4 regions of the Pelagibaculum spongiae genome follow, and region 1 is predicted to be linked to each of the others. Evidence: predicted binding sites of a transcription regulator. Region 1 holds the regulator's gene; each other region holds the start of a gene.
The links. The regulator FNR, encoded in region 1, switches genes on or off when oxygen is low (the NO sensors DNR and NnrR bind a similar motif). The targets are predictions, from matches to a motif close to TTGATNTANATCAA.

Region 1 (2,209 bases):
TCAATCGCATTTTGTAAAATATCTCGCTTAACTGCTAAATCTGGCAAAATATTAATCGCAGCATCGGTGACCAGTAATAGCTTGTGGTAATGCTCAGCCTGCAACACAAAAACATGGCTAACACGGCGATCGGTACGAATCCCTAGCTGTTTGTGAACCACCGCCCCCATTAACTCAGCCGTCGCCAAGCTGCCTTTCATTAATGCTTGGACCTTTTGCTCTCGTGCTAAAGCAACAGCAATTTCCGCTGAAGCATGGCTGTGCTCGCAGTCAATAATTTCAAACCCACTAATGTCCAGATCAAACGATTCTGCAATCTGCAGCATTCGATCTTTAGGACCGACCATAATCGGCTCTATCAGACCAGCCTTAGCAGCTTCGACCGCAGCTTCTAGCGAATATTTCTTCATTGGATGTACTACCGCAACCTTCAGCGGCGGATTACTTGCTGCTTTTTTTAACAGCACATCCAAAGTAGATGAGACTGGCTCTGAAATTTCCATATTTCGCCTTTATTATTGTTTTTACGAAAAGAATGAACATCATTTGCCGATTTTGTCGTGAAATGAACAAAAAAGAAAGTTTCATAACAAAATGTCATATAACTTTCTTTTAGCAACACCACAGTAACCATCACAGTTAAGAGTGTCCAAACTTGTTGCGGCAACATCGATGCTTGTTTACGAAATACATTTGGAAATAACAAAAAAAACCCGCGATCATTTCTGATCGCGGGTTTTAATTTTTCAACAATTTCAGCAGGCCATCAAACAGATTAGTGTTTGATATTTAGCGTAAACTAGCCTTCTTGAATCGTCGCAATCTGGCACAGCTTCTGGTAATCGTTGATGCGTACTTCTTTGCTCTCAACCGCCAGAATACCTTGCTTTTGGAAACGGGTCAGAACACGACTTACCGTTTCAACTGCCAGACCTAAATAGTTGCCAATCTCAACACGTGTCATAGGTAAACGAAAAGCAGTAGTCGATAAACGACGACGCCCGTTACGCGTTGAAATACTTAACAATAATGAAGCGATACGTTCTTCAGCATTCTTCTTGGCTAACAGCATAATTAACTGCTGCTCTTCACGAATTTCCTTGCTCATCATCTGGAAGAAGTGACGCTGTAGACCAGGTAGTACTTTGGTTAGCTCTTCTAAACGGTTAAACGGAACTTCACAAACTGTTGTTGATTCAAGTGCCTTAGCAGAATTCACGTGATGGTTGGTATTGATGCCATCCATACCCATGATTTCACCCGGCAAATAGAAGCCGTTAATTTGTTCTTCACCAGACGGTGTAATTGAGTAGGTCTTGATAGCGCCGGTTCTAACAGCATAAATTGCTTTGAACTCGTCACCACTACGGAACAAGTGCTGACCTTTCTCAACGCGTTGTCCCTGTTTGATAATTTCGTCCAGCCGATCAAGGTCCTCTGCCTGGACAGCCAAAGGCAAACACAGGCTGCTTAAGCTGCAGTCACTGCAAGAAGCTTTAATCGTGCGGCAGGATCCTGCCTTATGAACTTCGGTCATTGCTAGCGCTCTCGTAATTCCAGGCGAATCCCCGATCCTAATAGCTTGTTTTTATTAATCAAATGAAACATTTGTTATTACACTGCTATCAGTGGTCTGCGGGTGAATCGCAGTCGCCGTTTCGAAAAACGGCTCGTTATGCATAAGTCCCTGATAATTAGATAGACAGCCGCCGCCAGAGTGACTTAAACAAGTATCAAAGCGGCCTGCCAATTACTGCGACCTCTCAACAACAATATTGGCTGGCTGAAAAACTGAATCGCAAAATCCTTTGCTATTCCAATGTAGTTTGTAGGATTGTAAACCACTGCCGTTCGTAACCGAACATGCAAAGGTATATTTTGACCGTGATCAAATTACTCGACATGATATAGATCATATTCTGGAGTATTGGCCGGAAGATTGTCAGCTAATGCTCAAAACAGTTAATCATTTCCGGCAGACGGCAATCAAAATAGAACAAAGGGCAAGCTTTAACCTCTCAATGTTTTGAGTGGTTAAAACTTGCCCTTATCGGTCGCTTTTTTTTAGATGATTTTTGAGTAAATAGTATCCTTAGTTGGGACCTGCTCACTCAAACGATTCATATTATATGAATCAAATGCCATGCAAATAGTTCGGATCAACAACCGGCCTTTATCGGTGACTTGAATCCGCTCTGAACGAATTTCC
Region 2 (2,209 bases), on a different contig from region 1:
TCAGGTTTGTTGCTTGCTAAGTTAGCGGTTATCTTTTAGATCCTACTGTTAGGCAAGATGGTTGAATCAATATACCTGTCGTACTTGAAGGTGCAGATGCGTTGGCTGCTTTCGCTCACCCCAATCACTTACAACTGTAAGCTCATGGGGCTTCGCTCGTTTGCCGCCTGCCTGCATCTCCAATTACTTTGGCTATAAAACGATTCGGAAAAATTTGGCGGGGATAATGGCGCAGCTTCAAGTTGGTGCTTTTATCTGCAAAAGTATGTACGAGCTTTAACTATTACCATCCATGGCAGCTGGGTCCCGCAATCCCTATACGGGATGACGGTACTCCAAATTAACCTCGAGGCTTACTGCTAACCAACAATTTAGTAACTGACAGAGACCGATTGATCTGCTTTTGGAGGTAGTAATTAAAATGGTATCCAGTGATCAATATCGAAGTTTTATTGCTTTGCAGCCTTCCGCTGCTCAAGCAGCATCTATCTGCCAATGGGCCAAGCAAAACCTACCCACACTGCCCAAAGATGTGGCTTTATATTCGCCAGAAAAATTGCATTTAACCTTGGCGTTTTTGGGCCAGCGCAGCATGGAATTTTTGCAGCAGTTGTCGCAGGCGTTACAACATATCCAGCCCAGTCTCAGTCAGGTAATCATTGCGCCCTATCAGCTAAAATTATTCCCTTGCGCCAACGACCCTCAATATCTGGCTTTAATGGCTGAGCCAAACCTTTCTTTATTAGATTTGTTGGCAAAAGTTGAGCAGGTATTGCTCAAGTTGGGTGTTGAATCTGAAGCACGTATTTTTCGACCACATATTACGCTTGCAAAACTTGATTCAAGTTCGTTTGAAGCTAATGGTGATCAAAGCCCATTGCCTATGTCAGTAAATTTACCAACCGATATTTCACAAACTGTCACGTTATTCCATAGTCAGTTAGATCATACGGGTTCAATTTATCAGCCAGTATTTTCGCTTAACCTGACAGAGTAGCGAATAGATGGTTTTTGATGAAGTAAATTATTTAAGAAAAACAATAGGTTCGATTGTTTGTTCATGTTGACTTATTTCATATTTTCGGTTTTGTTGTTTTCGTTCGCCATTTTAGTGAGCATTTATCTCTTTAGAGGTATTTTGGCGCGTTTGCGAAAAAATGCTGGGCTGCCTTGTCATAAATCAATCGAAATTTTCGGTTCCGATGTTCTTATAGGAATTCGAACTCACTCAAACTTTGGCATGTGACTCGTAAGTTTGTTGTAACAAACCTGTCCCGCATACCAAATAGGGTGTTGAAGTAGCTATCAGCCGGTTTGCAATATGAAAAAATTAGAGACCGATGTTGTCATCATAGGTGGCGGTGCCACTGGTGCAGGAGTCATGCGAGATTGCGCAATGCGCGGTATCAAATGTATTTTGCTGGAGCAATATGACATTGCGTCGGGTGCCACAGGCCGCAATCACGGACTACTCCATTCCGGTGCGCGTTATGCCGTGACCGACCAACACTCGGCCGCAGAATGCATAAAAGAAAACATGATCTTAAAACAGGTTGCCAGGCACTGTATCGAGCCGACTAATGGCTTGTTTATTACCCTGCCGGAAGATGACCTAGCGTATGTCGACAATTTTGTTTCGGCCTGCACCAGTGCTGGAATTCAAGCCGAGCGAATGGATCCTGCCCAAGCATTGCAAATGGAGCCAAGTGCCAATCCGTTGCTGACTGCTGCAGTAAAAGTGCCCGATGGCACGGTCGATCCTTTTCGGTTAGCCGCTTCGAACATGCTAGATGGCATTGAGCGTGGCGGTCAGATTTTTAATCACACCCGTGTCGAATCTCTGATAAGAGAACAGGGCCGCATTAATGGTGTGATTGCGCGTGATTTGCGCAATGGCGAATTGGTAGAAATTCGTTGCCAATATGTGGTGAATGCCGCCGGTATTTGGGGCCAAGGTATTAGTGAATATGCAGACTTGCGGGTACGAATGTTCCCAGCCAAGGGTGCTTTGCTAATTCTGGAACACCGCATGAATAACATGGTAATTAACCGCTGCCGTAAGCCTGCTGACGCCGACATATTGGTGCCAGGTGACACAGTTTCAGTGATTGGTACCACCTCAACACGCATCCCATACGACCAAATCGAACATCTCAGTTGTACCCCTGAAGAAGTTGATTTGCTAATGGCCGAAGGCAGCAAGCTTTGT
Region 3 (2,209 bases), on a different contig from region 1:
TTCGGTGCAGGCAATCTTATTGCCGTTAGTTGTGGCTACACAAACAACATTATTTACGATAGTTTCTTCATAAATAACAAAAACAACAAGTGCAGTATTAAGAGCGTTGGAATCACTTTCAATCCATAAAATCCCCAGCCTCTTGAATCTATTCAAGAGGCTGGCTTACCAAACAAGAAATCCTGTAAATCACACTTTATAAATCCGACGCAACAGCCTAATTTCCTTAACGCTTTTATTCTTAAAAAGCAGTGAAGGCAAAGAAACTCCCACAGCCAAACAAAGCACCACAAAAACGGTCACTAATCCATTGCTGGCAGTTTCAGCGACAATTTGAGGGTTAACATTTTGCTGGGTGCTAATGTCTAATAATCCCATCATAAAGCGATAGGCGTATATTCCCGGCACCATCGGAATAACCGCCGGCGCCATAAATACCGTGGTTGGCGTATGCACCCAATGGGCAAACTGAATTGCAACCACGCCCATAGAACACGACGCTAACAATGTTGCCAGCACCAGACTCAGCTCAGCCTCAAGCGCAAGTCCGCGAATGCCATATCCCAATGCTGCCAGCACAGCAACCGCCCAAAGTGTTCTGCGCGGCACGGTAAATAAGGTTGCAAAACCTAAAGCAGCTGCAGTGGCCCAGAAGATTTTTTCGATCAAAATCATATCCATTGATCAAGCTCCTAAAGCAGAGAGCAGGGCGTGGCTGAAAATAATGCCCAGCGCAATTGAAAAAGAAATCACGGTGCCTTGCATTGCGCGCCCCAAACCAAGGCTCATGTGGCCATGCATTAAATCAGTAATGCTATTGATCATCGGCACACCGGGAACCAAAAAGAGCACCGAGGTTGCGACGGCAATTTCTGAATGGGCAAGTGAGAACCCGGCCATGACTAATAATTGAGTACCCGCACCGGCAATCAAACTGGCAACAAACGATGCAGATGCCCAGGCAACCGCCAAATTATGTTGCTTACCTAATAAGTGATTTCTACAGACAAACCCGGTGGCACTGGCAATACCGGTAAGTACTACCGACAACATATCGCCACCAGCTACCCGACAAAATGCCATTCCAGCGACTGCAATCATAAAAATCACCAGCAACTTCGGATAATGAGGAATCGCTGATATTCGTTGTAACTCGAGCTCAATTTCATCCAGCATTTCAGCTAGCGGCTTTCCATTAGCTTCTGAAGTATTCCAACTCAAGCGACTAATTGCAGAAACAATACTTAGCTGAACACCGTAACTGGTGATTTTCTTGAAAACGGTTATTGGCAAGTGACCTGGATCTTGAAGGCTTAAGGTGATGCCCGATAAAGAAAAAAAAGCTTCTACCTTAAAACCTAAAGCTACAGCAGTGCGCTGAAGGTTTCTTTCAACTCGCTGGGTATGAGCACCTGCGGCCATCAGCATGGCGGCAACATCTAGTAGTAAATAAGCAGTACGTTGCTTGAGCTGAGAATGAACTTCTTGGGCCATAGTGTCTAATCGTTAAATGAACCTGGTTATTTTACCCAGCAATTGCCGACAATCAGAGCTAACACCGAAACATTATCAACTATGTTTTTGACCAACAGCAAGCCTGACATTGGGTAAGATCATGAATGTGCTTTAACTTACCAACTGTAAACATCTGCAAGCTTGTTATTTCTCGTGAAATCATACCTATACAATTTCGCATAATATGTATTATGTTAAATTGACTAATATTGACATCTAACGCAACAGCAGCCAGAACCCTGCTCTTGCAACAAAACCTGATACGCTCGCTTGCATGGCTGGCTGACTTGGCTAAGATTGCTGCCGAAGTTTGTTTTGAGCAACCTGCTTCGCCTGTTTGTTACAGCTGTTAATTTTGGAGTTCGCTTTGCCTGACTGTTCAATCGCCTCAACTGAAAACACCGGCCTAGATTCAATCGCAGGTATCGATGTGCTTTATCAAGATCAACATATTGTTGTGATAGATAAACCCGCTGGCGTGTTGTCTGTTCCGGGCCGAGTACTTAAAGACAGTGTGACCTCTCGCTTGCAACAAGCCGGGTTAGATGTGCTGGTAGTACATCGGTTAGATTGCGCGACTTCAGGTGTGATGATTTTTGCTCTAGATGCGGCTAGTCAGAAAAACCTCAACCGACAGTTTCAAGATCGCGTTCCAACCAAATATTACCAAGCACTGATTGCTGGCGAGTTATCG
Region 4 (2,209 bases), on a different contig from region 1:
TTCCAATATCAGCACTTAATTTACGAATAGCGACCAATGCGGCTTTCGCGCCTTCGTCGTCAGACATCCCCATAACATTAATGCCCATTGCGCGTGCGACATCTTTCAGGCGAGCAGCAGAAACCTGCGCGTTATATTCCTGAACATGTGGCAACAGAATTGCGTTACAAACCCCATGCGGCAAGTCGTAGAAGCCACCCAACTGGTGCGCCATCGCATGTACATAACCCAAGCTTGCGTTGTTGAATGCCATGCCCGCTAATAGCTGTGCGTAGGCCATTTTTTCACGGGCTTGCATGTTGTCGCCATCGGCAACCGCTGCGCGTAAATACTTTTCGACCAATTCAATCGCCATTAATGCGCTGGCGTCAGTCACTGGTGTGGCGATAATTGAAACATAAGCTTCAACCGCGTGAGTCAGTGCATCCATACCGGTCGCCGCAGTCAGGCTTTTTGGCATATCTTTCATTAATGCAGGATCATTGACTGATAAAATTGGCGTAGTGTTTTTATCTACGATCGCCATTTTTACGTGACGCTCTTCATCAGTAATAATGCAGAAACGAGTAATTTCTGATGCGGTACCTGCAGTGGTATTAATCGCTACTAGCGGCATTTGCGGCTTGGCAGACTGGTCAACACCTTCATAATCTTTAATGCTGCCGCCATTTGCTGCAACTAACGCAATACCTTTGGCGCAATCGTGTGGAGATCCACCGCCTAAAGAAATAATAAAATCACAATCAGATGCCTTTAGCATTTCCAAGCCAGCATCTACATTACCTACGGTTGGGTTTGGCTGAGTACCGTCAAATACCAAACTCGTAATATCTGCAGCGCCGAGATCTTCTACAACCTTGCTTACCAGACCGATTTCCACTAATGGCTTGTCGGTAACGATCAATGCTTTGGAGAAACCCAGACTTTTAATATCGGCTACTGCCTCTTTTAGACATCCTTCACCCATCAAATTAACAGCAGGCATGAAAAACTTATAAGCAGCCATAATTATTCACCTATCAAATAGTTAAAATATAAAATTAATAACGTGACAAAATTTCCTGATATAGAAACTACTCCGAATCAGAATTTCGCTTTTGACCTATGTCATCGGAGGTAGCGAACTCATATCAAACTAAGCAACAATGACTGACAAATCGGTATTACCACTTTAATTACTTGAATTTAATAAATAAACTAGCAGTTAAGGCTGTTTTTAATTGGTATAACCATTTGAAAATAAAGTCTTTTGTTTTTTCGAATACGAACTAGCAAAGCTCATTTTTTATAAGTGAACATGAGAAATTTAAGCAGGGGTTGGCCATTTTCTTGATTGGTTTGCTGAATATACAACGGATAAAAGACGGAGTATTAAAAGTATCTTTAATGGTTTTGTGGCGGCAGCAGATGAATATTTAAGCTCAAGCGCAACAAGCTGAAATGGTTTTTTGATATTCGGGTATGAGAAATGGCGAGGAAGTCACAGTCTTCCAACACTCATATTTTTTTATTTGCCCACGTAGGTTGCACGGAGCAGCCGTAAGCGCGACCTGCAACGTTCGGTGCGTTCAACAAATACCGGGCAAACAATAGGTCAGTTACCACTCGATAAATTCAAACATCAACCGTTGGAATAAATTGCACCATGGTCCAGCGACATACATTACGTCCTTGTAAATAACCGCACCAGCATCCTGCTTCTTTGCGGAATACATTACGTCCTTGTAAATAAAAACCGGTGGCTTACGAATAAGCCACCGGTTTTTATCAAACGAATTTTTTACAACAAAGTGTTAAAGAATTCATCCGTTGGCGATGGGATAACCGCCTTATGAATTAACAGACCATTTTCTTGGCCGATTGCTGCACCGGCATCAACTGCTGCCTGAACTGCCGAAACATCACCAGTAATGGTGTAGAAAGACTTTCCACCGATGGCCATGGCCAACCGCAGTTCAATAATTTCTACATCAGCTGCTTTTGCTGAAGCATCACAAGCTAATACTGAAGTCGCTACGCTAAAAAATTCCAGCACGCCAACTGCATTAGGTTTGGTTGGCGGTGTCATACCGCGTAAGCCGTTTAATACCTGAGGATGAACATTAGGAATTAACAACTGATCGACAATATGGTGCCCACCTATAGCAACACCTGCCTCCAAAGAAGCCTGAACCGCAGCAACATCACCTGATACCAGAGAAATGTACTT

Region 2: the regulator FNR is predicted to act here: its motif matches at 1,171-1,184, upstream of glpA (anaerobic glycerol-3-phosphate dehydrogenase subunit A).
Region 3: the regulator FNR is predicted to act here: its motif matches at 1,582-1,595, upstream of DC094_RS11875 (threonine/serine exporter family protein).
Region 4: the regulator FNR is predicted to act here: its motif matches at 1,098-1,111, upstream of yiaY (L-threonine dehydrogenase).

The regions. Positions count from the first base shown of each region.
Region 1 covers NZ_QDDL01000002.1:482,666-484,874, forward strand. Annotated here, with positions in the region: gene DC094_RS08125 (bifunctional enoyl-CoA hydratase/phosphate acetyltransferase) at 1-503, opposite strand, end outside; gene fnr (fumarate/nitrate reduction transcriptional regulator Fnr) at 800-1,537, opposite strand; gene hemN (oxygen-independent coproporphyrinogen III oxidase) at 2,065-2,209, opposite strand, start outside.
Region 2 covers NZ_QDDL01000003.1:253,247-255,455, reverse strand. Annotated here, with positions in the region: gene thpR (RNA 2',3'-cyclic phosphodiesterase) at 422-997, shown strand; gene glpA (anaerobic glycerol-3-phosphate dehydrogenase subunit A) at 1,322-2,209, shown strand, end outside.
Region 3 covers NZ_QDDL01000004.1:307,395-309,603, forward strand. Annotated here, with positions in the region: gene DC094_RS11865 (hypothetical protein) at 1-129, shown strand, start outside; gene DC094_RS11870 (threonine/serine exporter family protein) at 190-681, opposite strand; gene DC094_RS11875 (threonine/serine exporter family protein) at 685-1,494, opposite strand; gene DC094_RS11880 (pseudouridine synthase) at 1,883-2,209, shown strand, end outside.
Region 4 covers NZ_QDDL01000006.1:205,144-207,352, reverse strand. Annotated here, with positions in the region: gene yiaY (L-threonine dehydrogenase) at 1-1,006, opposite strand, end outside; gene DC094_RS15080 (BMC domain-containing protein) at 1,781-2,209, opposite strand, start outside.